Regions from separate parts of the Nocardioides montaniterrae genome, predicted to be linked through region 1. Evidence: predicted binding sites of a transcription regulator. Region 1 holds the regulator's gene; each other region holds the start of a gene.
What was found. The regulator LexA, encoded in region 1, represses DNA repair genes until DNA is damaged. The targets are predictions, from matches to a motif close to TCGAACANNTGTTCGA.
Positions count from the first base shown of each region.

Region 1 (7,138 bases):
CACGCGACCACCCGGCGATCAACAGCGTCGGCCTGCCCCTGTGGAAAAACCGCGAGAGCCCGGTCCAGGGGAAATCTGGACCGGGCTCTCGTCTTCCCCAACGCCTGCCGGGGTCGAGGCGGCAGGCGAAGTCTGTATTCAGTTGTGAACCGCGCCGTCCGGGGCGCGGAGTCCTAGTTGTTCGGGACCCGGAGGTCCTGGCCGGCGTACACCATGCCGTCGGTGACGTCGTTGAGGTCGGTGATGCGCTGGACCATCTCGCCCGTCGTGACGCCGACCGACCCCGCGGCCGTGCCGGCGATGTCCCACAGGGTGTCGCCGGGGTGGACGGTCACGACGTGCACGTCAGCGTCGCCCGCGTGGGCGCCACCGGCGGAGGCCGAGGCGACCGCCAGGCCGATCGCGAAGATCGCGATCAGCGCGAGGGCGAGGACGACCAGCCGGCCGCGGCGCGTGAGGCGCAGCTGCGGGCGGTAGTCGTAGGTGGGGCTGAAGCTGATGGTGCTCATCGTGACCTCCGGGGAAGTGGGTCTGGTCCGTGTTCGATCAGAGTCAAGCGGAAGGCACCGACACAACCCTCGGTGAAGGTCCTGTCCGTATCTCGATCAGACGTTCGATCGAACACATGGACGATGTTAGAACACCCATTCGAACAATCCCGTGCATTTCATCGCAAACTTGTTCGACGGCGTGTCGTACGCCGCCGCGACACGCCCACCTCGAACACCTGTTTGATCACGGGAGTGATCGGGGTTACGGTCGGAGGCATGACGAAGAAGGCGATCCGCCCGGTCAGCGAGCTCCCCGACGGTCCCCCGGACGGCTCCGGCCTGACCCCGCGCCAGCAGCGCATCCTGACCACGATCAAGAAGGCCATCGACTCCCGCGGCTATCCGCCCTCCATGCGCGAGATCGGCGAGGCCGTCGGCCTGACCAGCACCTCCAGCGTCGCCCACCAGCTGCGTGCCCTCGAGGCCAAGGGCTTCGTACGCCGCGACCCGCACCTGCCCCGCGCGATCGAGGTGTTCCTGCCCGAGAGCCTCCAGAAGCGCAAGCCCCTCACCGGCGCGGGCCCGACCGACGACGCCGAGTCGAGCTTCGACGAGACCGGCATCAACGACGCCGCGCCGACGCCGAGCAACGTCCCGCTCGTCGGCCGCATCGCCGCCGGTGGCCCGATCCTGGCCGAGGAACGCGTCGAGGACGTCTTCCCGCTGCCCAAGCAGCTCGTCGGCGACGGCCAGCTGTTCCTGCTCGAGGTCAGCGGCGAGTCGATGATCGAGGCCGCGATCTGCAACGGCGACTACGTCGTGATCCGCCAGCAGAACACCGCCGAGAACGGCGAGATCGTCGCCGCGATGATCGACGGCGAGGCCACGGTCAAGACCCTGAGCCGCAAGGACGGCAAGGTCTGGCTGCTGCCGCACAACCCTGCCTTCGAACCGATCGACGGCACCCACGCCACGATCCTGGGCAAGGTCACCGCGGTGCTGCGGAAGGTCTAGTCCACTAGGCCGCGGAGCGCGGGAAATCCGCGCTCCGCACCTAGTCTGGCGCGCATGCTCAGCACCCGCGCCAGGTCGTACGCCGGCGTCCTCGTCCTCGTCCTCGGCACCGCGTTCGCGAGCCCGCTCAGTGCGACCGCCACGCCTGCCCCGCCAGCCGCGCCCGGCCACGGGCGCGCTCTGCCTTCCCACGCACAGGCCACCGCCGCTCTCGAGCGGGCCGAGACGCTGTTCCACGGCACCCGTCGCGAGGCCCGCGCCATCCAACGGACGACGGACGCCTCGATCGTGCTGTCGGACCTGCGCGTCGCCTACCGGTCGCTGAGCAAGGACCAGCAGGTCCAGGCCGACCGCCTCTTCGCCCGCCCGAGCGCGACCAGCGACGGCTCCGGCGACCCGGTGTACCGCACGAACGCGCACTACGTCTGCTCCACCCCTGACCGCATCTGCGTCCACTACGTCACCGCGGCGGAGGACCCGACCAACGGCGTCAGCGCACAGGACGGCCCCGACGCCAACACCACGCCCGACTACGTCGACATGGTCCTGGCCATCGTGGTGCACGTCCGCTCCGTCTACGCCGCGGCCGGCTACCGCATGCCGCTCGATGACTCCGGCAGCACCAACCATGGCCCCAACGGGTGGACCGACATCTACCTGGCCAACCTCGGCCCGAGCACCTACGGCTACTGCACCAGCGACGACCCGGACATGACCGACTACGCGGTGTCGGCGTACTGCGTGCTCGACAACAACTTCTCCCAGGCCGAGTTCCCGACGAACACGCCCATGGAGAACGTCCAGGTCACCGCCGCGCACGAGTTCTTCCACGCCGTCCAGTTCTCCTACGACATCGGTGAGGACGACTGGATCAAGGAGGCGACGGCCACCTGGGCCGAGGACCAGCTCTACACCGACGTCAACGACAACCTGCAGTACCTGCGCTACAGCCCGATCTCCAACCCGGGCCTGCCCATGGACGTCAACAACAGCCACTGGTACGGCACCTGGATCTTCTTCCGCTACCTCACCGAGCGCGTCGCTCCGCAGATGGATGCCAACAACGCACTGCCCGTGGTGATGTTGAACCTGTGGCAGCACATGGACGCGAACAAGGCGGCCAACCCGGCCGCGCAGGACATGTACTCCACCCAGGCGATCTCGGCCGTGCTCGCGTCGCGCGGCACCAGCCTCTCCAAGGTGTTCAGCGGCTTCGCCCTCGCGGCCCGCCACCCCACGAAGTTCTTCCGTGAGGCTGCGGCCAACCACTACCCGAGCGCACCGGTCGCCGTGAGCACCCGCGTGGGGCCCGGCAAGAAGGTGGTCAAGGTCCACGGCACCCTGAAGCACCTCAGCTACGTCGCCATCCGGCTGAGCACCATCCGCGGCATGGCCAGCAGCTGGCGCCCGCGGCTGCACTTCGACCTGCCCAACCGGGCGCGGGGCGCGGCGGCGACGCTGTGGACCAACTACCGCTCCGGGTCGCACGCCATGCGGTTGATCAAGCTGGACGCCAGCGGCAACGCGACCGTCAGCATCAAGTTCGGCTACCAGCTCGTGAAGAACGTCGAGGTCGAGCTCCTCAACACCTCGACGCGCTTCTCCTGCTGGGACCAGCCGAACCCGAACCAGCTGCAGTACAGCTGCTGGTCGAGCCACAGCTACGACGACAACACCGCCGACAGCCTGGTCGCGACGGCGTACAAGAGCTGAGACGGGAGCGGTCGTTCGCCGGTCCGGCGGACGACCGCTTAGGCTCGAGTGCATGTCTCGGACCCGGACCCTGACCCTTGCACTGCTGATCGCGCTGGGCCTCACGCTCACCACGCCATCGGCGTACGCCGGAACGACACCGCCCTCCCCGGGGGCGAACGGCCTCAGCCGGGCGCTGCTGCACGCCCAGGCGGCGCTGCAGTCGGTGCAGCAGATCCTGGCCGGCAACGGCAGCAACGGTCACCCGGACCTGACCATGGCGCTGCGCAACCTGGCCGTCACCAAGAACAGCCTGCCGCCGGCCCAGCGCGCGGTCGCGGAGCGCTACTTCGCCCGGCCCTCGCAGCCCTCGACCTGCTCCAAGGCCGACGGCGTGTGCTGGAAGAGCGGTGCCAAGCAGCACAAGCTCTGCACGAGCCGGATCTGCATCCACTACGTCAAGAAGTCCCAGGACGCACGCAACGGCGTACCTCGCGAGGACGACGGCCGCGGTGGGACCTGGAGCGGTCGGGCGCACAACGGCATCCCGGACGTCGTCGAGTTCGACCTCAAGCAGCTCTCCCGGATCGACCGCGTCTACCAGCGGGCGGGCTACCGCTCGCCGCGCGGTGACGGCGGGCGCGGCGGTGACTCGCGCCGCGACATCTACCTCGCCGACGTCGGCGACAACGGCGTCTACGGCTTCTGCACCACCGACGACCCCAAGCTGAACGACGACAACGACGGTTCCAAGCACTACGCGGTCTACGCCTACTGCGTGCTGGACAACAACTACTCCAAGACGAAGTTCCCCGCGCACACCCCCGAGCAGAACCTCGAGGTGACCGCGGCCCATGAGTACTTCCACGCGGTGCAGTTCGCCTACGACATCGACGAGGACCAGTGGTTCATGGAGGCCACGGCTACGTGGGCCGAGGACCAGCTCTACACCACCATCAACGACAACCGTCAGTACCTCAGGCTCGGCCCGATGGGCCGCCCCGGCCAGGCGCTCGACCTGTTCAACAGCGACGGGCACCAGTACGGCACGTGGATCTTCTTCCGCTTCCTCACCGAGAGATACGGCGCCAAGCAGGGCATCATGCCCAAGCTGGTCAAGCGGATGTGGCAGCTCGCGGTCGGCCGCCGCTACTCCATCGTGGCGATCCGCACCGCACTCAACGAGGTCGGTACGACGTTCGGCAACCAGCTGCGCAACTTCGCCGTCGCCAACCTGCACCCGGGCCAGCACTACCGAGAGGGCGGCGCCTACAAGCCCGCACCGCTGACCGGTACGACGAGCCTGCCGCAGCTGCTCGGCAACAAGGCGACCTGGAAGCCGAGCCTGGCGCACCAGTCGTCGGCGACGTACCAGGTCACGCCGGCGGCGAGCGCCTCCCAGCTCAGCGTCACGTTCCACGCCAACCCGGGTCACTGGGTGCTCGACACGATCGTCGTGCACACCACCGACGGCCACACCAAGCGGGTGAACCCGGCACTCGGCGCGACCACCACGCTCCCGTTCACCAAGGCCTCGGTCGCCTGGGTCCAGCTCACGATCGTGAACGCGGGCGTCGGCTACAACTGCTGGCAGTACCTCGGCTTCGACCACACCTGCATGGGCACCTCCACCGACGACAACCCCGGTGCGTCGGTGCAGGTCATCGCGAGCTGAGCCGCTTCAACGCCTGGCGGGCCACCTGCGGGTCTGTCGTCGACCACATCGGCGGCAGGCTCGCCTTCAAAAAGCTGCCGTAGCGGGCGGTCGACAGCCGTGGGTCGAGCACCGCGACGACACCACGGTCGGTGTGGGTGCGGATCAACCGCCCGGCGCCCTGCGCGAGCAGCAGCGCCGAGTGGGTCGCGGAGACCTGCATGAAGCCGTTGCCGCCGGCCTTGTCGGCCGCCTGGGCGCGGGCGCTCATGAGCGGGTCGTCGGGCCTCGGGAACGGGATCCGGTCGATGATCACCAGCTGGCAGGTGTCACCGGGTACGTCGAGCCCCTGCCACAGGCCGAGGGTGCCGAACAGGCAGGTGTGCGGATCGTCGACGAACTGCCGCGCCAGCTCGGGCAGCTGGGCGTCGCCCTGCGCCAGCGTGGTCAGGTGCGGCAGCTTGATCCGGACGTGCTCGGCCGCGGCCTCGGCGGCACGCCGCGAGGAGAACAGGCCGAGCGTGCGCCCGTCGGCCGCGTCGATGAGGTCGACGATCTCGTCGAGCTGCGCGGGGCCGAGACCGTCGCGTCCGGGGGGCGGCAGGTGGCGGGCGACGTACAGGATCCCCTGCTTGCCGTAGTCGAACGGGCTGCCGACGTCGACACCGACCCACGGCTCGCGATCCTTCTCGGTCTTCTCGGTGGGGGTGCCGGGCGCGATGCGCTCGGTCGGCTTGAGACCGACGGAGGTCGCGATGGCGTTGAAGTCGCCGCCGAGGGTGAGGGTGGCGGAGGTGAGGACGGCCGTCTTCTCGGCGAGCAGCTTGTCGCGCAGCTGGCCCCACACCTGGAGCGGCGCGATCGCGAGTCGTGGGGGCAGCCGGTCGGTGCCCTCGCTCAGCCACAGCACGTCGTGCTCGGAGTTGGCAGCCATCCGCTCGGCGACCGCGAAGACGTCCTGCACACCGGCCTTGGCCTGCGCGAAGGCCGCGTCGGGCTCGGAGCCGGACTCCTGCTTGGGGAAGGCCGAGATGCACGCCCGCGCTGAGTCGCGGACCAGCGCCAGCGCGTCGGCCAGGTCGGCCGGGAGCGTCTCGATCCGGCCGGCGTCGGTGTCGTTGACGGCCGCCCGCAGCGTGTCGGCGGCGTCGGCGAGGTCGTGCGCCTGGTCGCCCTGGACATGTCGTACGGCGCGCCGCGCCGACCGCTCGACCTCAGCGACCCACAGCTCGGCGGTGGCCGCCTGGGTCACCCGTGCGACGAGCTCGTGGGCCTCGTCGACCACCACGGCGTCATACTCCGGCAGCATCGGGATGCCCTCGATCGCATCGATGGCGAGCAGGGAGTGGTTGGTCACGACGAGGTGCGACTTCTGCGCCTTCTCCTTGGCGCGCTCGGCGAAGCACTCCTGGCCGAACGCGCAGCGCGCGGCCCCGAGGCACTCGCGGGCGCTGACGCTGACCTGCTTCCACTCGCGATCGGTGTGGCGCGGGGCGTTGTCGCGCTCCCCCGTGCCGCCGTCGGACGACTCGGACTCGGCCCACTCGCGCAGCTCGAGCACCTTCTTGCCGAGCGCGCCGAGGGCGTCCTCGGCCTGGATCAGCTCACCCTGGTCGTCCGGTGCGCCCTCGCGGATGCGGTGCAGGCAGGCGTAGTTGGAGCGGCCCTTGAGGACGGCGTACGACGCGTCGACGCCGGGCAGCTTGCCGACGGCCTCGACCAGGCGCGGGAGGTCGCGCTCGACGAGCTGGTGCTGCAGGGCGAGGGTCGCCGTCGCGATGACGACGCGGTCGTCGTGGAGCAGGCTTGGCACGAGGTAGCCGAGCGACTTGCCGGTGCCGGTGCCGGCCTGGACGAGCAGGTGCTGGTGACCGCTCAGCGCCTGGCCGACGGCCTCTGCCATCTGTGCCTGGCCCTCACGGGGCTGACCTCCGAGCGCCTCGACCGCCGCCGCGAGGGTGGCGCGGACAGGAGGCTGCTCGGCTGATGACACCCGAGAACCTTAGAGGAGCCGACCGACGAGTCGGGCGGCTCCTCCACAGGGTTCATGCCAGGGCGAGCGCGACGGCGTCGCCGAACATCCGGTGGCCGTCCGGCGTGAGGTGCAGGCGGTCCGGCAGGTAGGGCAGGTGCAGCCCGATCGTGGAGACGTAGGGGACGCCCGCGGCGGCGCACAGCCGCTCGAGGAGTACGTCGACCCGCGCGGCCGATGCCGCCCGCGACGGAGCCGGTGGCGGCCCGACGACGACCAGCTCGTGGCCCTTCGTGGCGGCGAGCAGCCGACCGA
Region 1 covers NZ_BAAGSB010000001.1:252,873-260,010, forward strand. The annotation lists gene ACYVJ3_RS01360 (LysM peptidoglycan-binding domain-containing protein) at 174-509, opposite strand; gene lexA (transcriptional repressor LexA) at 768-1,505, shown strand; gene ACYVJ3_RS01370 (MXAN_6640 family putative metalloprotease) at 1,560-3,218, shown strand; gene ACYVJ3_RS01375 (MXAN_6640 family putative metalloprotease) at 3,271-4,872, shown strand; gene ACYVJ3_RS01380 (ATP-dependent DNA helicase) at 4,859-6,754, opposite strand; gene ACYVJ3_RS01385 (SGNH/GDSL hydrolase family protein) at 6,897-7,138, opposite strand, start outside.

Region 2 (7,138 bases), on a different contig from region 1:
CTCCGGGTCGGTCAGGATCGTGGCCAGCGCCGGCTCGACGTTGCCGTTCCAGAGCACCTCGCGGTGCCGTCGCCGGCGGATCGTGCGCCTGATGACCTGCCGCATCACCCTCGCTCGCGGAAGGTCGAGCCAGACGACGAGGTCGGCTCGCTCCGCCAGGAGCGGCCGTACGTCGGAGTACTGCCACTCGGTCACCCAGGTCGGACGTGCCGCGAAGGCCTCGACGTCCTGTGCGAACGTCGGTCGCGGCGTCCAGCCCGGCCCATGGAAGAGCGCGTCGATCTCGATGTGCTCGATGCCGAGGCTTTCCCCGATCCGCGCCGCCAGCGTCGTCTTCCCCGATCCCGACGTGCCCGCGACCAGGACGCGCTGCGGACGCTCCGGCAGGAGGTCGGTCGCGGTCAGGATCGGCATGGCGTCAGTCTCACAGTGGGCCGCCGTCTCGTGGGCATGGGCGGCCGCGCGTAGCGCGCCGCTCCCCGCTGTCAAGGATCCTCGCTGCGCTCGGCCCGCTTCGCGGCGCCTTCGGCGTCCTTGACTGCGGGTCCCTGGCGGCGCGCTGGTGGCGCGGTTGTCGGCGGCTCGCTTCGCTCGCGCCGACGCGATGCGGCCGCCTTCGGCGGCCACATCGTGTGGATCCGTGGCCACCTAGTGACCCCAGATCCACACGGTCTTGCGGGACAGCGCGGCGCATCGGCACCGCGGTCGGGCGCCGAGGGTGTCGTGGCCAATGGGCCTCTATCCGGATGGTGGCTGGCACGGGGTGCCGGTGGGTTTCCGGCTTAGGGACGTCGGTGGAACCGCCAGGCACCTGTCGACGTGAGGTCGTGGGTCATGCGGGCGTCGTGGGCGACGTGGTGGTGATGGCTGCAGAGCAGGACGCCATCAGCGAGGTCGGTCTTCCCGCCCTGACTCCACGGATGCGAATGATGTGCTTCGCACCAGGTGGCGGGGATCGAGCAGCCCTCGGCGCGGCACTGCTTGTCCCTCAGGCGGAGGGCCTTGTGCTGGGCCGGTGAGTAGAGCCGTCGTGCTCGGCCGAGGTTGAGGATCTCGCCCTTGCCGCCGAGGACGACGGGAATGATCTTCGCGGTGCACGCAAGCCGCCTGGCCTCGTCGGCGGTGATGCGGAGGTCGCCGTCGAGGGAGCCGATGACGCCGGCGGTGGCGAGGTCGCGCCGCAGGTCGTCGAGCGTCACGGTGACCATGACGGTGGTGGTGTCGCCGCCGTGGGCGGAGAGCTTGGTGGGGTCGAGGTGCTCGAGCAGCGCGCAGAACGCCTGGCCGAGTCGGTTGCTCCGTGGGAGGCGCTCGCCGGTCGAGATCCTGGGCGAGGAGAACGCGTCGAGGTAGGTCTCGAGGCGTGCGGCGACCGCATCGGGAACTTGGCCGATGATCCGGGTGATGCCGTCGCCGAGGCGCTTGAAGCGGAGGGAGGTCTTGACCCGCGCGGAGCGTTCTTCGCGTTCGAGTGCCTTCGCGTCTGCTTCATCGGCGATCTCGGGTGCGACGACGGCGAGGATCCGGTCGCCCAGGGTCCGCAGCTCGCGGGGTCCGAACTGGCCGGCGAGCTCTACGAGGTGCTTCTCCGCGCGGCGGCGGGTGACCTGGTCGATCTCGGGCGGGAGCTTCTCCAACGCCGAGACGATCACCTGCGCCTGGGCGCGGTTGACCGTGCCGGCTCGCATGCCGACGCCGACCTGGCGCCACCGTTCGTCGATCGCTTCGGCGAGCTTGAGCTCGCCGTGGCAGGTGCGCGGGTCGAGGTGCGTCTGGTGGGCCAGCCACTGGCCTGCGTCGCGGGCGCCGGTGTCTTGAGCAAGGTCGCCCGAGGCGGCAAGGACCCGCATCTCGGCCTCTTCGACTTGGGTCTTCAACGCTGCCAGCCCTCGCAACGCCGTGGCCTTGTCGGCGGCCGTCATGTAGATCGGCTCGACTGACACGACACCCGCGAAGGCGAGGCGGGAGGTGTTCACGGCACGCAGCATCGGGTGCTCCGACACCGATGCTGCGGTCATGGTGACTCCCGAGAGATGAGGCTTGATTCGTACCTTCATCATACATGTGTTCGAACGTTTTCTCAATGCAAGATTCGACCGAACGTGCAGGTCAGAGCCACTTTTCGCGGTCAGCGGAATCCGCCGGAGGCGGCCGCTTGGCGGCGGCGCGAGCGAAGCGAGCCGTCGCCCATCCGCGCCGTAATCCGACCGTCCGGGTCCCGCGGTCAAGGACGGCCGGAGGCCGCCGCGAAGCGGGCCGAGCGAAGCGAGGATCCTTGACGGCGGGGGACGGTCGGCTAAGCGCGGCCGCCAGTCGATGACCCAGAACGGCAGCCAGGAGGGACCGGCCACGTAACACACGGCGATCTCGGCGGCGCTCCACGGCGATCTCGGCGGCGCTCCACGGCGATCTCGGCGGCGCTCCACGGCGATCTCGGCGGCGACCCACGGCGATCTCAGCGATTCGGCTGCCGGCCGCGCTAGACCGGTTTACCGTCGTACACATGGGGGACCCGCTTCACTGCGTGTCGACCGGCGCGGCCGAGGAGCTGCAGCCGGGGCGATGGACTGTCACGGAGTCGTGCTCGTGCGGATGGTCGATGACCTCCGAGGGCAACTGCGAGGAGGTGGCGCGTCGCAACGCGCGCGGGTACGCCGCCCATCACTGCCGTTCGGGGACCCGTCATCCCTGGGTCGGCCGCAGGTGGTCGCGACGGATGCCGGTCTGATCGCAACCGAACGCGTGATCCCAGCGTCGGACCAGGCATGAGCCCACGCCTCGTCGTCCTCGCCGTTGCCCTGCTCGCGCTCGCCGCCTGCGGCGCGGCGCCGTCGCAGCAGCACCCGACCACGCAGCAGTCGACGCCCACGCGCGTCGAGGCCACGCCGACGACGGGCCCGATGAAGGGGCTGATGGCGATGGCGGTCCCGTCGCTCGACCCCGACGTACGCATCTTCATCGGTGGGGGAGACGGGGCGACCCTGCTGCCGTTCCACACCGTCGCGGTGTCGGTGAAGGGCAAGGACTGGCAGACGTTCGTGATGCCCAAGATCCACGGCGCGCGGGGCTACACCGAGGGCAGCGCCGTCCTCCCCGACGGCCGGCTACTGGTGCTGCTCAACTCGTGGAGCTCCGACCGTGGCTGGCGCCACCTCGGCCCGCAGCACCACGGGCTGTGGATCAGCCAGGACGGCAGCTGGGCGCGCTATGCGCCGTACGCCGCCACTTTCCAGCCCGCCCTCGTGGCGCCCGATCGGATCGACGGCCTCGTCGTGCGCGGCCGGACGCTGGTCGCGCTGGCGAGCAGCGGGCGCTACGTGTCGACCGACGACGGACGGACCTTCCGCCGGCGGTGAGGGAGGTACGTCGGCGCCGGCGGCTAGGTTGCCGCCATGGAGTCGCTGTCGCTGAGCCAGGCCCGGCGGATCGCGCTGGCCGCGCAGGGGTTCGCCGACAAGCCGCACAGCACGCCGACGATGCGCACGCTCGACCGCACGATCCAACGGACCGGCGTGCTCCAGGTGGACAGCGTCAACGTGCTGCAGCGGGCGCACTTCATGCCGCTCTACTCCCGGATGGGCCCGTACGACGTCGACCTCCTGCGACGAGCCTCCAGCGGACGCAAGGACAGGCGGCTGGTGGAGTACTGGGCCCACGTGCAGGCCTACATGCCGGTCGAGCTCTGGCCGCACATGCAGCACCGGATGGAGCACTACCGCCACCGCCAGGGCAAGTGGTCGATCGTCGAGGCCGAGCCGGGGCTGGCCGAGAGCCTGATCGCGGAGATCCGCGAACGAGGAGCATCGACGGCGCGCGAGCTCGACGCCGGCCTGCCGCGCAGCAAGAACCACTGGGGCTGGAACTGGTCCAACGCACGCCGTGTCCTCGACTGGCTCTTCACGACCGGTGACCTTGCGATCGCGGGCCGCAACAGCCAGTTCGAGATCCGCTACGATGTGCCCGAGCGGGTGCTGCCGCAGCGGGTCCTCGACGCACCCACTCCGACGCCCGCCGAGGCCCACACCGAGCTCGTCCGACGAGCCGCGCGCAGCCACGGGGTGGCCACGATCCAGGACCTCCGCGACTACTACCGCATGTCCGTCGCCGACACGGCGCGAGCTGTCGCCACCCTCGAGGAGGCCGGCGAGGTCACCCAGGTGCAGGTCGAGGGCTGGCGCAGGCCGGCGTACCTCCACCGCGAGGCGCGGCTGCCGCGCCGGATCACCGCGGCGGCGCTGCTCAGCCCCTTCGACCCGGTGGTGTGGGAGCGAGCGCGGGCCGAGGCGCTCTTCGACTTCCACTACCGGATCGAGATCTACACACCGGCCCACAAGCGGGTGCATGGCTACTACGTGCTGCCGTTCCTGCTCGACGACCGGGTCGTCGCACGCGTCGACCTCAAGGCCGATCGCGCGACGGGCCGGCTCCTGGTCCAGGGTGCGTACGCCGAGCCGCACGCACCGGCCGACACCGCCGACCGTCTGCACGCCGAGCTGGGCCGGCTCGCCGGCTGGCTCGGGCTGGAGCAGCTCGTCGTCAACGGCAACGGCGACCTGGCGCCGGCGCTGGCGGCGGTCGCCGCTCAGGGATAGCGGACGGCCTCGGGCTGGGTGTCCCCGGCCCGGCGGGTCCGCCAGGCACCGGCGGTGGCCATCGGGACCAGCCGCACGGGTGACGGCAGCCGGTTGCCCAGTCGCGAGACGCGACGGAGGCGCTCCACCCGCCGCAACGACGCCGCGGTCGGCGCGGGCAGGCCGATCCGCTCCCGGAACGACGGGTCGATGGTCGCGGCGATCACGTCGCGCTGCAACCGCAGCAACGGGTCCGCGACGCGCTGCATCGCACGGTCGGCCCGCTCCGGCGAGCCCGGCAGCCAGCGGGGCGCGCGCGGGCCGTTGAACATGATGTCCTGCACGACCGGGTTGTCCTCGAGCCTGGGCAGCTGCTCGGCCCAGCCGGCCCAGAACTCCGAGCGGGTCGCCGGCAGCTGGTCGGGCCGGACCCCGATGAGCAGACCCAGCCGCCGCCACTCCTCGAACAGCTGCTGGTCCTGGGCGTCGGTCAGGCCGGGCCCGAAGTCGCGCAGGAACACCCGCGTCCCCTCGTACGCCGTCCAGTGCACCCAGGCATACGCCTGCGGGTCGAGCGCGTGGTAGCTGCGCCCGGCCCGGTCGACGCCGCGGATCCCGGCGTGCATGCGCAGGAGCCGCTGTCCCTCGAGCGCCGACCCGCGGCCGCCGTACACGCTGCGCACGACCGACTGCGAGGTCCGCCAGAGACGCCCGTAGGGATCGGTCTTGTAGACCGACTGCTGCTCGACGGCCGCGCCGACCATCGGGTGCGCGACCTGGTGCAGCAGCAGCCGGACCGCGAGCACCAGCGCGCGCTGGTCGCCGGCGGCGTACCAGATCACCCCGCCGGGGCCGAGCGGCTCGGCGGGGAGGCTCACGAGTAGAGCCGATCGAGCACGTCGGCGTACTTGGTGTGTACGACCCGGCGCTTGAGCTTCAGCGTCGGCGTCAGCTCCTCGGACTCGGCCGTCCACTCGACCGGCAGCAGTTCCCACGCCTTGACCTGCTCCGGCCGGGACAGCTTGGCGTTGGCGGCGTCCACGGCGCCCGAGGCCATCGCGCGGATCACGGGGTGCTGGGCGAGCGCGGGGAGGTCGCCACACACCTCAGGAGGTACGCCGGCCTGCGCGCCCACGAGCGGCGCGATCTCGGCGTCGAGGGTGAGCATCGCGACGACGTACGGCCTCGCCTCGCCGAAGACCAGCGCGTGACCGACGATCGGGCTCTCCTTGAGGTGGTTCTCGATGTTGGAGGGGGCGATGTTCTTGCCCGAGGAGGTGATGATCAGCTCCTTCTTGCGGTCGACGACCCGCAGGAAGCCGTCCTCGTCGAGCGTGCCGATGTCGCCGGTGTGCACCCAGCCGTCGGCGTCGATCAGCTCGGCCGTGGCCTCGGGCTGGCGGTAGTAGCCGCGCGACGCGACCGGGCCACGGGCGAGGATCTCGCCGTCGTCGGCGAGCTCGATCTCGATGCCGGGGAGCGCCCGCCCGACCGTCCCGAGCCGGAACTGCGACGGACCGCAGGCGGTCACCGCCGCACACGTCTCGGTCATGCCGTAGACGTCGTAGATCCGCATGCCGAGCCCGGCGAAGAAGCGCGCCACCTCGAGCGGCATCGGCGCGGCCGCGGAGGCGGCCCACTCGCAGCGGTCCAGGCCGAGCAGCGCGCGCAGGAAGCCGAGCAGCGCAGCGTCGACCGCCTCGTAGCGGGCGGTCAGCTCGGCCGACGGCGTGGAGCCGAGCTGGAGCGCCTCGACGTACTCCAGGCCGACGGCGAGCGCGGCCTCGACCTGCGCGCGCTTGGCCGCATCGGGCTCGGCCGCGAGCTTGGCCGAGACGCCGGTCTTGATCTTCTCCCAGACCCGCGGGACGCCGAAGAAGCGCGTCGGGCGCACCTCGCCGAGGGCGCCGAGCAGCAGCGAGGGGTCGGCGATGAGATGGATCGAGCCACCCTGGATCTGCGGGATGTAGATGCCCAGCGTGCGCTCGGCGATGTGCGCGAACGGCAGGTAGGAGATGAAGACGTTGTCCTGCGACGGGCTGCTGACCTCGAGCGAGCACGTGCACTCGTAGAGCACCGCGTGGTGGGTGAGCACGACGCCCTTCGGGTCGCCGGTGGTGCCCGAGGTGTAGAGGATCGTCACGGGGTCGTCCGATCGCACCGCGGCCGCGCGGGACGACACCAGGGTCGGCGATTCGGCGTACGTCGATGCGCCGGAGGCCAGGAAGTCGGCCCACGAGACGAACCTGGGGTCTCCGTCCGGCACGGGCGCGTCGATCAGCACGACCTTCTTGACCGAGGAGGACGAGGCGATCGCGCGCGACCAGCGCTCGAGGTGGTCGGCGGTCTCCAGGATGACCACGGTCGGCTCGCTGTGCCCGGCGACGTACGCCACCTGGTCGGCGGACAGCGTGTTGTAGACCGACATGGTGATCGCGCCCGCGTGCATGGCGCCGGTGTCGGCCACGACGTGCTCGATCCGGTTCGAGCACATGAACGCGACCCGGTCCCCGGCCTCGACCCCGGCAGCGATGAGCGCAGCAGCGAGGGAGAACGCCTGCGACGCC
Region 2 covers NZ_BAAGSB010000006.1:64,264-71,401, forward strand. The annotation lists gene ACYVJ3_RS11010 (HNH endonuclease signature motif containing protein) at 783-2,018, opposite strand; gene ACYVJ3_RS11015 (hypothetical protein) at 2,766-3,356, shown strand; gene ACYVJ3_RS11020 (winged helix-turn-helix domain-containing protein) at 3,393-4,592, shown strand; gene ACYVJ3_RS11025 (oxygenase MpaB family protein) at 4,583-5,449, opposite strand; gene ACYVJ3_RS11030 (AMP-dependent synthetase/ligase) at 5,446-7,138, opposite strand, start outside.
Region 2: ACYVJ3_RS11010 (HNH endonuclease signature motif containing protein) is a predicted target of LexA. The motif match lies at 2,057-2,072, and genes of this name have one in related genera.

Region 3 (7,138 bases), on a different contig from region 1:
CCGCGATCGCATCCAGGTCGATGTCGTCGGCGAGCGCCTGCACCTTGGCGACCGGCACCTCCCAGGCGACGTCGAGGAACCGCTCCTCGGGGCAATAGAGGACGACGCCGACATTGACGAACTCCTCGCGCTCGACGCGGGGCACGCAGCGCAGGACGACGTACTGGTAGGGGCTCATCGACCGGCCTCGACGGGCTGGGGCAGCCACCGGCGATCGCCGGCGACGCGCGCCGAGAGGAAGTCGACGTACCTCTGCCGGAGGGCCTCGGGAGTCTCCGCACCGGGCGCCGGCTCGAGCCACTCGTCAGGGACATCGGCGACGATCTCGCCGAGTCGCGCCGGAGTGAGGCGGGCGGCCAGGTCGGCGTCCTGGGCGAGCGCGCGGTCGGCGTACGAGCGCAGGACGTGCTCGCCGGCGTCGTACTGCTGCGCCGCGAACCGTGCGGGGTCACCACCGCCGCCCGGCCAGGAGTGGTGGAAGTAGAGCGCGGCGCCGTGGTCGATGGCGTAGAGCGCGCCGCGCCACAGCAGCATGTTCGGGTTGCGCCAGCTGCGGTCGACGTTGGCCGAGAACGCGTCCAGCCAGAGGATGCGGCCGGCGAGGTCGGGATCGGGCTCGGTGGCGGCGTCGTACCCGAAGGATCCGGGCAGGAAGTCGATGCCGAGGTTGGTGCCGGCGCTGGCGTTGAGCAGGTCCTGGACCTCCTCGTCGGCTTCGTAGCGCGCGAGCTGCGGGTCCAGGTCGAGCACCAGCTGGTCGGGTGTGGCGATGTCGAGCGCGCGGGCGAGGCCCGCGACGATCACCTCGGCGACCAGGACGCGGAGGCCCTGACCGGCGCCCCGGAACTTCAGGACGTAGGTGCCGAGGTCATCGGCCTCGACGATCCCGGGCAGGCTGCCGCCCTCGCGCAGGGGCGTGACGTAGCGGATCACCTTCGCGGTCGGCAGGCTCACGAGATCGTGTCCTCCGCGAGGCGCTGCAGCTCGGCGTCGACGTCGAAGTCCGCGGCGGGCCAGTCGAGGTCCAGGTCCTTGAGCGCGCGGCGCAGGAGGTGCCCGATCGCCAGGTTGCGGTACCACTTCTTGTCGCTGGGGACGACGTGCCAGGGCGCCTGCTCGGTGTTCGTGCGGTCCAGGACGGCCTGGTAGGCCGCGGCGTACTCGCTCCAGAGCTGGCGCTCGTCGACGTCGCCGGGGTTGTACTTCCAGTGCTTGGTCGGGTCCTCGAGGCGCGCCTCGAGGCGCTTCTTCTGCTCGGCCGGCAAGATGTGCAGGAGGCACTTGACCACGACGATCCCGCGCTCCACGAGCCCGTTCTCGAAGTCGTTGATGGCGGCGTAACGGCGCTCGATCTCGGCGTCGTCGGCGAGCTTGCGCACCTTGCCGATCAGCACGTCCTCGTAGTGGGAGCGGTCGAAGACGCCGAGGATCCCGAGGTCGGGCACGGCCTTCTCGATGCGCCAGAGGAAGTCGTGGGACCGCTCTTCCGGGGTCGGCGCCTTGAAGGAGGTGATCTTCAGGCCGACAGGATCGACCAGGCCGACGGTGTGCTTGAGGACGCCCCCCTTGCCGGAGGTGTCCATCCCCTGCAGGACCAGCAGCACGCCGCGCGCCGTGTCGCGGCCGCGGTGGGCGAACATCCGGGTCTGCAGGTCGAGCAGCTCGGGACCGAGCTCGACGAGAGCCTGCTCGCCCTGGTTCTTGTCGCCGTCGTAGCCCGGTTTGGCGTCGGTCGGGAGATCACTGAGCGGCGTGGATCCGTCGTAGCGCAGCGTGTCGGTGAGGCTCACGCGCCGATCATGTCAGGTCGCCGGGCTCCAGGTCGGCGTCCACCTCGGCCCCGATCTTCGCGAGCTCGGACCGGACGATCGCGAAGGCCATGCCGGGGCCGTAGCCCTTGCGGGCGAGCATCCCGACCAGGCGCCTCGTGGCGACCTGAGGGTCCAGACCTGCCATCCTTCGGGCCTTCTTGCGGACCAACGACCGAGCCGTCTCCTCCTCGTCGTCGCGGTCGACCTCGGCGAGGACCGTCTTGGCCGTGTCGTCGGCGATGCCCTTGCGGCGCAGCTCCTGGGCGAGCGCCGTACGGGCAAGGCCGCGGGTGCGCTGACGGCTGTCGACCCACAGGCGCGCGAACGCCTCGTCGTCGATCAGGCCGACCTCCTCGAACCGATCGAGCAGCCGGTTCGCGATCTCCTCGGGAACGTTCTTCTTCGCCAGCCGCTGAGCGAGCTCGTGGCGGCTGCGGGCCTGCCCGGTCAGCTGGTCGAGGAGGATCTTGCGGGCGATCTCCTCGTGGTCGGGCTCGGCGTCGGGGTTCTGCTCGGGCGTCGGCGCGGTGGGCGACTTCCAGGGAAGCGGGGTCACCATCGGGCTTCTCCTTTCGGAATGGGTCGGTTTCGATGCGCCCCGCCTAGCGGCTCGGGCTACTCAACCAACGACTGCCACCGCAGGCCGCCAGACGGTCTTGCACCGAGCGGACCTCGACCGCGCGCGGCAGCGCGGCGCCGAAGGCGCGGGGTCGTCGGGCGCGGTCGGTGAGGCGACGTAGGGAGCGAGGAACGAGCGACCGGAGGAACCGAGACGGCCAAGTCCGGCGAGCGCGCCGCGAGGCGACGCGCTCGCGCCATGATCAGAACGAGTCGACGCCGATCGGCTCGTCGGAGAGGTCGTCCTCGAGCGTGGGGGTGACGCCGAGCTTCTCGAGGATCCGCTTCTCCAGCTCGTTGGCCAGGTCGGGGTTGTCCTTGAGGAAGGTCCGGGCGTTCTCCTTGCCCTGGCCGAGCTGGTCGCCCTCGTAGGTGTACCAAGCACCGGCCTTGCGGACCAGGCCCGCCTCGACGCCGACGTCGATCAGACCGCCCTCGCGGGAGATGCCCTTGCCGTACATGATGTCGAACTCGGCCTGCTTGAACGGCGGCGCGACCTTGTTCTTGACGACCTTGACCCGGGTGCGGTTGCCGACCATGTCGGTGCCGTCCTTGAGGGTCTCGATGCGGCGTACATCCAGACGGACCGAGGAGTAGAACTTCAGCGCCCGACCACCGGTGGTGGTCTCGGGCGAGCCGAACATGACGCCGATCTTCTCGCGCAGCTGGTTGATGAAGATCGCGGTCGTCTTGGACTGGTTGAGGGCACCGGTCATCTTGCGCAGCGCCTGGCTCATCAGGCGGGCCTGGAGGCCGACGTGGCTGTCGCCCATCTCGCCCTCGATCTCGGCGCGGGGAACGAGCGCGGCGACGGAGTCGATGACGATCAGGTCGAGCGCGCCGGAGCGGATGAGCATGTCGGCGATCTCGAGGGCCTGCTCACCGGAGTCGGGCTGGCTGACCAGGAGCGCGTCGGTGTCGACGCCGAGTGCCTTGGCGTAGTCGGGGTCGAGCGCGTGCTCGGCGTCGATGAACGCCACGATGCCGCCGGCGCGCTGGGCGCTGGCCACGGCGTGCAGGGCGACGGTGGTCTTTCCGGAGGACTCCGGACCGTAGATCTCGACCACGCGACCGCGCGGGAGACCTCCGATGCCGAGGGCCACGTCGAGCGCGATCGCACCCGTGGGGATCACGTCCAGCGGGGCGCGGGTCTCGTCACCCAGGCGCATCACCGAACCCTTGCCGTAGTTCTTCTCGATGTTCATCAGCGCTGCATCAAGCGCCTTCATGCGGTCGTCGCCGGCCATGGGGTTCTCCTCAGTCATCGGTGTGTGCCAGGTACATCGGCGACGCTAGAACGAGGCCCCGACACAGCCTGGTCAGCCGGGTCGTGCTTGTGGACAAGCTCGCTTCGCGTCGTACCTGTGGACAGGAACTGGTCCCTGTCGTGACTCGAACGCTAGCCGAACACCTGTTCGACGTGCGGCATGACCCCGGCGTGTCGGGAGATTTCGGGGTTCCCCTCCGATCCGTCGGCACCGGTGGCCATGATGGGCCGCGATGACCCGCCCGACGTACGCCGCTCTTGCCGGCCTCCTCAGCCTCTGCCTCACCGCCTGCGGGGTCGTCGCGAGCGAGTCGCGGCGCCCACCCGGCCAGCCACCGACGCCGACCACGCCATCCGCGACCGCCGCCGCACGCCTGCTCTCCCAGCTGGAGGTCACCCCGCGGCCACGGGAGGACGGGACCTACCTGCGCGCGGCCTACGGCGAGTCATGGCGCGACGTCGACGGCAACGGCTGCAACCAGCGCGACGACGTGCTGCAGCGGGACGCCGTGCCGGGAAGCCTGGAGGTCGGGCAGCAGGGAGGGTGCGACCACGACGTGCTCGCGGGGACCTGGCACGACCCCTACACCGGGCACACGCTGGTCTTCACCGACCTCAAGGACCTGCACCAGGCGATCGCGATCCAGATCGACCACGTGGTGCCGCTCGCGGAGGCCTGGTACTCCGGCGCCCGGGACTGGTCGCCCGACCGGCGCAGCCGCTTCGCCAACTGGCTGCCCGAGCTGCTCGCGGTCGACGGGCCGACCAACGAGAGCAAGGGCGACGGCGACCCGGCGGCCTGGCGGCCGCGCAAGGGCTACCAATGCACGTACGCCGAGCGCTGGATCACCGTGAAGAGCACGTGGGGCCTCACGGTGGACCCGAGCGAGGTCGCCGCGCTCCGGCAGATGCTGGGCTACTGCTGACCCGCCGGCCGAGCGCGGGTGGTCAGCGCTCCGACTCGGGCAGCTCGAGCTGGGCCCAGACCGCGCGCCAGACGTCCTTCGGGCTCTCCCCCGCGGCCAGCGCGGCGGAGGCCGTCCGGCCGCCGAGGGCGCTCATCACCACCGAGTCGGCCCAGACGCGGGAGTAGGCGGAGCCCAGGTGGTGGTCCATCCGCTCCCAGAACTCCGTGTGCCGCACACGGTCATCCTTCCAGGGTCTCGATACGTCGCTCGCCGGCGCTCGCGACTACCCGACCACCGAGCCAACGTCCCACCGGTGGTGGATGACGTCGTGGAGGTGGTACCTGCCGAGTGTCTCGACGGTGAAGACGCTGCCGTTGCTGCGGCGGCCCCGCCGCCCCCACTGGTCCCCACGCACCTCGTCGTACGCCGCGGCGACCGATCGTGCCGCCTCCGCCAGCTCGACCGCGACGACCTCGGCACGCTGGAGGTCGTAGCGCTCGGCGGCGGCGGTCTCGTCCTGGTCCCAGTTGGCGAACTGCGGGTCGTCCTGGTCGAGCATCAGCGCGAGACGCGAGCCGAAGATCCGGTGCACGTCGCGCACGTGGCAGGCGTACTCGGTCGGCGACCACGTGGCCGGGGCCGGCCGCTCCTCGACACCCGCGAGCGTCAGCGCATGCTGCCAGAACGCGGCGTTGTCGCGGATCGCCTGCGCGATGGCGTCGCGGCCGACCGGCGCCGGGTCGAACCCGCACTCGCCGCACGGGCGGTCGAGGACCCAGGTCCAGTCCTTGGTGTCGGGGGTGATCGTCATGGGGCAACCCTTGCGCTGGCAGCATGCGGGCGACAGCAGGAATCCTGCCAACCACGCAGGAGATCAGGTCAGCAGCAGGCGCTCCAGGCGCCGGCGTACGACGCCCAGGCTGATCGCGCCGATGACCAGCAGGTAGACCACCGAGACCAGCGACTCCCAGCCGGGCGTGCCGAGGCAGAGCTCGCGACAGAGCACGACGCCGCGGTAGAGCGGCGTGCACTCCACGACCCAGCGCAGCGCTCCGTGGTAGGTCGTGACGGGGTAGAACGTCGCCGAGAACAGGAACATCGGCAGCTGGACCAGCGTGATCTTGTCGAAGTCCTGGAAGTTGCGCATGTACGTCGTGGCCGCCATCGCGACCGAGCTGCACGCGAACCCGATCAGCAGCACCGCAGGCAGCGCCAGCAGCGCCCACCACGACTCGATCATCCCCATCGCCAGCATCACCAGGAGGAACACCGCGGCGTACACGCCTCCGCGGAGCTGGCCCCAGACGATCTCGCCGCGCGCGACGTCGGCGGGCGTGAGCGGCGTGGCGAGCATCTGGTCGTAGAGCTTGAGGTACTTCAGCTTGAAGAAGACGTTGAACGTCGAGTCGAGCAGGGCGCCGTTGAAGGCCGAGGTCGCCAGCATCGCCGGCGCGACGAACGCGCTGTAGGCCACGTGGTGGCCCTGGAAGGTGAACCCGCCGATCAGTGCGCCGACGCCGACGCCGATCGAGAGGAGGTAGAAGAACGGCTCGAGGAAGCCGGTGATGAACAGCTTCCACGCGCGGCGGTAGGTGAGGTAGTTGCGGTAGACGAGCAGCCTCAGCGCGGCGACCGGGCTGAGGATCCTGGGCTGCTCGGAGGGTACGGCGGTCACGCGATCATCCGCCGGTGCAGTCCGGACACGGCCCACCGCCAGCCCGCCGCGACGAGCACCACGAGGACGAGGGCGTTGACGCCCGCGACCCACCAGATGACGTGGTCGAGGGTCAGCATCCGGGAGAGGTTGACGCCCTGCCACAGCGGCGTGCAGCGCGCGATCGCCGAGCCGACGTGACCGAGGTTGGCGACCGGGAAGAATGCGCCCGAGAACAGGAACATCGGGAAGATGCCGAGCCGGAAGATCAGCCCGAAGCCCTCCTCGTTCTGCAGCCGCGCGGCGAAGCCGTAGACCCAGGTCGCGAACGCCATGCCGACCAGGACCTGCACCAGCCAGGCGAGGAGCGCGCCCCACCACGTGGCGAAGACGCCGAACGGCGCCATCACCAGCGCATAGATCCCGGTCGCCGCGGTGAGGTGCAGCGCGACGGTGGCGAGGTGGGCGCCGACGACATGGCGGGCCTCGAGCGGCGTCGCCAGCATGGCGCGGTAGGTGGGGCGCCACTTGATCATCCCCATGACCGGGTACGTCGTCTCCCCGACCGCGAGCTGCATCGCATGAGCGGCGATCAGGCCGGGCACGACGAACGCGAGGTAGGAGTGGGCGCCCTCCAGCCGAGCCGGTTCGGCGTGGACGAACCCGCCCAGCAGCACGCCCATCGCCAGGACGTAGAGGAACGGGCTGAGGAACGAGGTCGCCAGCACGCCCTTCCAGGTCCGCTTCCACAGCGTGGCCCAGTAGTCGACCTGGCGCAGGACGCCATCGGCGAGGGGCAGGGTCTCGGCAGGCTCGGCCGTCATCAGTCGACCAACGTCCGGCCGGTCAGCCGGAGGAACACGTCCTCGAGGCTGGAGCG
Region 3 covers NZ_BAAGSB010000005.1:63,354-70,491, forward strand. The annotation lists gene ACYVJ3_RS09895 (DUF3037 domain-containing protein) at 1-178, opposite strand, end outside; gene ACYVJ3_RS09900 (HipA family kinase) at 175-954, opposite strand; gene ACYVJ3_RS09905 (PPK2 family polyphosphate kinase) at 951-1,790, opposite strand; gene ACYVJ3_RS09910 (regulatory protein RecX) at 1,798-2,370, opposite strand; gene recA (recombinase RecA) at 2,633-3,676, opposite strand; gene ACYVJ3_RS09920 (HNH endonuclease family protein) at 3,930-4,622, shown strand; gene ACYVJ3_RS09925 (DUF3046 domain-containing protein) at 4,645-4,839, opposite strand; gene ACYVJ3_RS09930 (DinB family protein) at 4,888-5,415, opposite strand; gene ACYVJ3_RS09935 (ABC transporter permease) at 5,479-6,279, opposite strand; gene ACYVJ3_RS09940 (ABC transporter permease) at 6,276-7,082, opposite strand; gene ACYVJ3_RS09945 (ABC transporter ATP-binding protein) at 7,082-7,138, opposite strand, start outside.
Region 3: recA (recombinase RecA) is a predicted target of LexA. The motif match lies at 3,833-3,848, and genes of this name have one in related genera.

Region 4 (7,138 bases), 300 kb from region 1:
CTGCAGCGAGCGGTAGTAGGCCAGCGTCCAGTGCCCGTCGCGGCGCAGCGAGGCCAGCACGAGACCGACGATGGGGGTGGCCAGGGCGGCCAGCGTCGCCGCGGTGACCACGAGCACCGGCACGTCGCGCCATCGCGGTCGCGCAGGCGTCGCGGGCTGCCGGCGTACGGTCGGGTCGGCGGTGGCGTGCAGGCGCCCGGCGATGACCAGGAGCAGCACCACCGCGACGATCTGGAGCACCGAGAGGACCGCGGCCGCACCGATCTCGGGGAAGCCGGTGATGCCGCCGGTGGTCAGCAGGTAGATCTCGGTCTCGACCGAGGAGTAGCGCAGGCCGCCCAGCGTCAGGATCACGCCGAACCCCGTGGCGCAGAACAGGAAGACGACCGCGGCTGCGGAGACGATCGCCGGTCGCAGGGCCGGCATGGTGACGGTGCGGAAGACCCTGGCCGGGGACGCCCCGAGGGCGGCCGCGGCCTCGGCGGGACGGCGGTCCAGCGACTCCCACGCGACGCCGACCGTCCGGATCACGACGGCGACGTTGAAGAAGACCAGCCCGGCCAGGATCGCCGGGACGGTGCCCGTCTCGATCAGGCGTCCGACCGCCAGGCCGACGACCACGGTCGGCAGCACGAACGGCACCAGCAGCGCGGCACGGACCAGGCCCCGGCCGGGGAACCGCAGGCGGTGGGTGACGTACGCCGCCGGCAACCCGAGCGCGACCGAGCCGGCCGTCGCGACCGCGCTCACCCACACCGTGAACCAGACGACGCGATGGGTCCGCGGGTCGTCCAGGATCGACCAGGCGGGCCCGTCGATCCGCGCGAGCATGCCTCCGACCGGCAGCGCGAAGAACACCGCCAGCACCGCGGTCGGAACGACCGCGAGGCCGGCGAAGCCCGCGGCGCGGCGGAGCCGGGGGCGCGCTCGGCTCACTGGGAGATGATGTCGGTCCAGTCGGTGGTCCACTCGCGGCGGTGCGCCGCGATGTCCTCCGGCGAGACCTCCAGCGGCTGGGTCGGGACCTGGGCGAACTTCGTCCACTCGGCCGGCAGCTTCGTGCCGTCGAGCACCGGGTAGACGTACATGCTGGTCGGCAGGACCTTCTGCACGGGCGCGCTCGCGAGCCACTCGACGACCCGCTTCGCGGCCGCGGGGTTCTTCGCACCGGCCAGCACGCCGGCGTACTCCGTCTGCGCCACGCAGGTGTCGAGCAGGGCGCTCGTGGAGGTCTTGCCCTTCTTCACGGTGTACGACGGGTCGGTGTTGTAGCTGAGCACGATCGGGCGGTCGCCGCCGCTGTAGCTGTAGTCGCGCTCGAAGGCCTCGGTCCACCCCTTGTCGACCTTCACGCCGTTGGCGACCAGCTTGGTCCAGTAGTCCTTCCAACCGTCGCCGTACGTGGCGATCGTGGCGATGAGGAACGCCATGCCGGGGCTGCTCGTGGTCGCGCCGGGGGTGACGAAGAGGTTCTTGTACGCCGGCTTGACCAGGTCGTCGAGGCTGGTCGGCGCGGTCTCGTGGTGGGCCTTGAACCAGGCGTCGTCGACGTTGACGCAGACATAGCCGTTGTCGATCGGGGTCAGGTCGCCGTCGAAGACACCGGCGTCGGTCACGGCCGCCTGGAAGGTGTTGTCGATGCCGTACGCCGCATCGCCGATCGGGTCGTCCTTGGTGAGCTGGAGCTTGCTGGCGAGCTCGCCACCGTCGCCCGACGGGGTGACGACGAGCGTGATGCCCGACTGCTTCTCGAACTTCGCGACCAGCTTCTTGGGCAGGTCGAAGGAGTCGTGGGTGACCAGCACGACCTTGCCGGTGGCGGGCGCGGAGGAGCCGCTCGCGGTGTCCTTGGCGGCCGGCGTGCTGTGGCCGCCGCAGGCGGAGGCGAGCGCGGCAACGGCCACGAGTGCGGTGGCGGAGCGGACGAGCTTCACGGTGGACTCCCTTCGCCGGCGAGGACACCGGCCAGGTTCAGAGGGTCTGCGGCGGATCCGCACTCTCAGCCCCTCGCGGGGCTCCCCTGTCGTAGGTCGCTCAGTCTAGGTCGGCGGCGGCCTCCGTGGCGGGCCGGTACCAGCTCGTCCCCTCGCGTACGTCGACCGCGGCCTGGCCGCGCGACACGAGCAGATCCAGATGGGCCTTGGTCTCCATGGCCGCCATGCCCTGGTTGAAGGGGTCGAGGTCCCGGTAGGCCCGCTCGTGGCGGGTCCAGCCGAGGTCGTTCGCGACCATCTCGGCCGTCACGTCCCCGCGGCCACGGACCGAGGCGAAGGACTGGTCGAGCCGGGTCTCGTGGTGCACCAGCAGCTCGTCGACACGGGCGTGGCTCGACGGCGCGACCGGGCCGTGCGCGGGCAGGATGCGGAGGTCGGGCAGCGCGCGGACCTTGGCCAGCGAGGCCATGAAGTCGGCGAGCGTGCCGTCGACCGCCGGCACGGTGAAGCCGATCGACGGCGTGATCGTGGGGAGCACGTGGTCACCGGCGAAGAGGAGACCGTCGGCGCGGTCGGCGTACACGTAGTGGCCCGGGGTGTGCCCGGGTGTGTGCACCGCGTCGAGGGTGCGAGTGCCGATGTCGAAGCGGGTGTCGCCCTCGAGCCAGATGTCGGGGTAGCGCCACTGGACCGGGTCGGGCACGTCACGGGCGCCTTGGCGCCACATGTCGGCGACGTCGTGCGCGCCGGCCGTGATGAGCATCGGGATGAACGGGTTGTCGTCGAGGTCGTCGATGTTGTTGAGCAGGTGGAGCGCGGGCTCCTCCTCGCGGCCGAGCGCCACCTCGGCGCCGTACTCTCCGCCGAGGACGGCCGCCATCGTGTAGTGGTCGCGGTGGACGTGGGTGACCAGGAACCGCTTGATGTCGCCGAAGCCGGCGTCGAGGGACTTCAGGCTGCGCTCGAGGATCTCGCGAGCGACCGGGATCGCCCAGCCACCGTCGACCAGGGTGAGCCCGTCGTCGCCCTCGACGACGTACACGTTGACGGCCTTGAGGCCGTCCATCGGCAGCGGCAGCGGGATGCGGTGGATGCCATCGGCCACCTGCCACGCGCCCTCCGCCGCCCAGTGCTCGCCGGAGTCGGGCGAGACGGCGGCGCCGGTCGGCGTGCTGGAGGTGGAGCTCTCGGACGGCATCACGGCAGCAAGTCTGGCAGCCCGAGGTCCAGATTGGGCTCCTGGATGCCACCGTCGATCTCGAGCAGCTTGCCGGTCACGAACTGACCGGCCCGGGAGGACAGGTAGACGACGCCCGCCGCGATGTCCTCGGCCTCACCGATCCGGCCGAGCGGGGTGCGCGTCTCCATCTGCTCCTTCATCGCCGGTACGCCGGCCACGAACTCGAGCGCGCTCGTCATCACCGAGCCGACGTAGATGCCGTTGACGCGGATGTGCGGCGACAGGTCGGTCGCGGCGAGGCGGCTCCAGTGCGCGAGCGCCGCCTTGGCGGTGCCGTAGGCGAGGTAGCCGCGGGCCGCCGTACGTCCCATCATCGAGCTGATGCTGGTGATCGACTTCTGCCTGTCGGGCGCTGCGGACTTGAGCATCAGCGGCACCGCCGCGCGGCTCAGCGCGTGGGCGGTGGCGACGTTGAAGTGGAACGCCTCGCTCAGGTAGTCGACGTCGGTGTCGAGGAACGCGTTCGGGATCGTGCCCCCGACGTTGTTGACGACGATGTCGAGGCGACCGAACTCGTTGAAGGCCGTCTCGGCCAGGGCCGCGACCTCGTCGGTGTGACTCAGGTTGGCCGGTACGACGACCGCCCGTCGGCCGGTCGCCTCGATCCTCTTGGCAACCTCCTGGAGCTGGCTCTCGGTGCGGCTCGAGATGAGCACGTCGGCGCCCGCCTCGGCGAGCGCGATCGCGGTGGCTGCGCCGATGCCGCGGCCCGCTCCGGTGACGACGGCGACGTGGTCGGTGAGGCTGAAGCGGTCGAGGATGCTCATGCTGCTCCGTTGGTCGAGACCAGCCCGCGGCCGGTGATGAGGGGGAGGTCGATCGGGCTGACGAGACCCGGCTTCGCCGCGACGACGGCGGGGACGGCGTTGATCAGCCGTTGGGCCGTGACGATCATCCCGGAGACGTTGTGGTCGCCGTTCTCGCCGTGGTGGGTGAACTCCACCTTCATGCAGGGCTCGCCGGTGATCTCGATGCGGTAGCAGCCGTCGCCCTCGAGGGGCGTGGCCCAGTCGGGGTCGCTCTCGGCGTCGGTGCGTGTGACGTGCTCGAGGGTGATGCGAGGTACGCCGTCGACCTTGCCGATGACGCGGAAGCGGACGCTGCCCATCGTGCCCTCGGCGATGTCGAGGCTGTAGGTCTTGGAGTCGCTTGCCGCCGGGCGACGCTCGACCTCCTCGGTCAGCGGCTCGTCCAGGGTGACGCCGAGGCCGGCCGCGATCACGCGGACCACCGGGCCCCAGGCGCTGGAGAGGATGCCTGCGTGCCAGAGAAGCGGCTCGGCGTCCATCGGCTGGCCGAAGCCGTAGATGTCCCGCATGACCACGGGCTGGTAGTACGTCGAGTAGTCCGCGATCTCGCTCACCCGGATGTGGTCGATGCGCTGGCTGAGGCTGGTCATCACCAGCGGCAGCACGTCGTTGGCGAAGCCGGGGTCGATGCCGTTGACGTGCAGGCTGGCGTTGCCGCTCCTGCCCGCCTCGTTGATCGTCTCGATGAAGTCGTCCGGCAAGGCACCCTGCGGGTGGACCAGGATCACCGGGCCGCTGGAGACGACGTTGACGCCGTCGCGGATGAAGCCGGTCAGGTCCTCGATCGACTCGAAGAGCCGGTCGTCGGTCATCGCGCCGTGCACGATGCAGTCGGGGCGGAGTGCGATCAGGGCGTCGCGGTCGGTGGTGGCTGCGACGCCGAGGGTCCGGCCGAGGTCCGCGAGCTCGCCGGCGTCCTTGCCCTCCTTGTCCTTGGTGGAGGTCCAGACACCGATGAGCTCGAGGTCGGGGTGCGCATCGACACCCGCGATCGCGTGCCGTCCGATCGTTCCCGTCGACCAGACGACGACTCGCAGCGGTTTCTCGGGGATCACCTGGGACATGCCCTGAATCTAGAACACGTTCTACCTTTGGGGAAGGTGTTCCGGGTGGCCGGTGGCTCCTGGTCGGTGTTCCGCGTCATCGACTGGCGGCCGCGCTTATCCGACCGTCCCCCGCCGTCCAGGATCCTCGCTTCGCTCGGCCCGCTCCGCGGCGCTACGGCGTCCTTGACCGCGGGGCCCGGACGTTCGGATCGCGGCGCGGATGGGCGGCGGCTCGCTTCGCTCGCGCCGCCGCAATGCGGCCGCCTCCCGGCCGTTGGTTGAGTAGCCCGAGCCGCTAGGCGAGGGCGTATCGAAACCAATTCCGCTGGCAGCGAAAAGTGCCTCTGACCTGCACGTTTGGTCGAATCTTGCATTGAAGAATCGTTCGAACAGGCGTACTATTGAGGCAGAAATCAAGCCATCCTTCTCGGGAGTCATCATGACCGCAGCATCGGTGTCAGAGCACCCGATGCTGCGTGCGGTGAACACCTCCCGTCGAGCCTTCCACGAGGTCGCATCGGTCGAGCCGATCTACATGACACCGGGCGACAAGGCCACGGCGTTGCGAGGGCTGGCAGCGTTGAAAACCCAGGTCGAAGAGGCCGAGATGCGGGTCCTCGCCGCCTCCGGGGACCTCGCCCAGGACACCGGCGTCCGCGACGCAGGCCAGTGGCTGGCCCACGAGACGCACCTCGACCCGCGCACCTGCCACAGCGAGATGAAGCTCGCCCAAGCGATCGACGAGAAGTGCTCCCAGGTCGCGGCGAGCATGCGTGCTGGCGCGGTCAACCGCGCGCAGGCCCAAGTGATCGTCACCGCACTGGAGAAGCTGCCCCCTGAGATCGACCAGGTCACCCGCCGTCGTGCCGAGAAGCACCTCGTCGAGCTCGCCGGTCAGTTCGGTCCGCGTGAGCTGCGGACGCTGGGCGATCGGATCCTTTCGGTGGTCGCGCCCGAGATCGCAGATGAGGCCGATGCAAAGGCGTTGGAGCGCGAGGAACGGTCCGCCCGGGTCAAGACCTCGATCCGGTTCAAGCGCCTCGGCGACGGCATCACCCGCATCGTCGGCCAAGTGCCCGACGCCGTCGCCGCGCGGCTGGAGACCTACCTCGACGCGTTCTCCTCACCGCGGGTCTCGACCGGCGAGCGCCTCCCGCGGAGTCGTCGTCTTGGCGAAGCGTTCTGTGCGTTGTTGGAGCACCTCGACCCCAAGAAGCTCCCCGACCACGGCGGCGACGCCACCACGGCCATGGTCACCATCAGCCTCGACGACCTGCGGCGCGACCTCGCCACTGCCGGCGTCATCGGCTCCCTCGACGGCGACCTCCGGATCACCGCTGACGAGGCCCGGCGCCTGGCCTGCACCGCCAAGATCATCCCCGTCGTCCTCGGCGGCAAGGGCGAGGTCCTCGACCTGGGCAGGGCCCAGCGGTTGTTCAACGCCTCCCAGCGCAAGGCCCTCCGCCTGCGCGACAAGCAGTGCCGGGCCGAGGGCTGCTCGATCCCCGCCACCTGGTGCGAAGCACATCATTCACATCCATGGTCAGCCGGCGGGAAGACCGACCTCAAAGACGGCGTGCTCCTCTGCAGTCACCATCACCAGGTCGCCCACGACCCGCGCATGGCCCATGAGGTGATGCCGACCGGCGCCTGGCGGTTCCACCGCCGGCCCTAGACCCAGATCGTGGAGTCCCAGAGCCACCTGGTGACCCCAGAACTCCACAATGTCGAACACGGCCCAACGAACACACCGATGTGGCCGCCGAAGGCGGCCGCATCGCGTCGGCGCGGCCGAAGGCCGTGCCGACACCCGCGCCACCAGCGCGCCTCCAGGGACCCGCAGTCAAGGACGCCGAAGGCGCCGCGAAGCGGGCCGAGCGCAGCGAGGATCCTTGACGGCGGGGAGCGGCGCGCTAAGCGCGGCCGCCACACCGACCAGGAGCCACACCGACCAGGAACCACACCGACCAGGAGCGACACCAGCCCGGGAGCGGCGTACGAGCGCCCTCAGGCCGGGACGACCGGAGGAACCGGGATGACCTGCTCGGCCGACCACTCGGGGCAGCGGGTACCGGAGTAGATGGTCGGCATGCAGCGGTTGCAGTGGAT
Region 4 covers NZ_BAAGSB010000001.1:555,273-562,410, forward strand. The annotation lists gene ACYVJ3_RS02965 (ABC transporter permease) at 1-936, opposite strand, end outside; gene ACYVJ3_RS02970 (thiamine ABC transporter substrate-binding protein) at 933-1,934, opposite strand; gene ACYVJ3_RS02975 (MBL fold metallo-hydrolase) at 2,035-3,132, opposite strand; gene ACYVJ3_RS02980 (SDR family oxidoreductase) at 3,132-3,941, opposite strand; gene ACYVJ3_RS02985 (NAD(P)H-dependent amine dehydrogenase family protein) at 3,938-5,047, opposite strand; gene ACYVJ3_RS02990 (HNH endonuclease signature motif containing protein) at 5,469-6,704, shown strand; gene ACYVJ3_RS02995 (oxidoreductase) at 7,037-7,138, opposite strand, start outside.
Region 4: ACYVJ3_RS02990 (HNH endonuclease signature motif containing protein) is a predicted target of LexA. The motif match lies at 5,415-5,430, and genes of this name have one in related genera.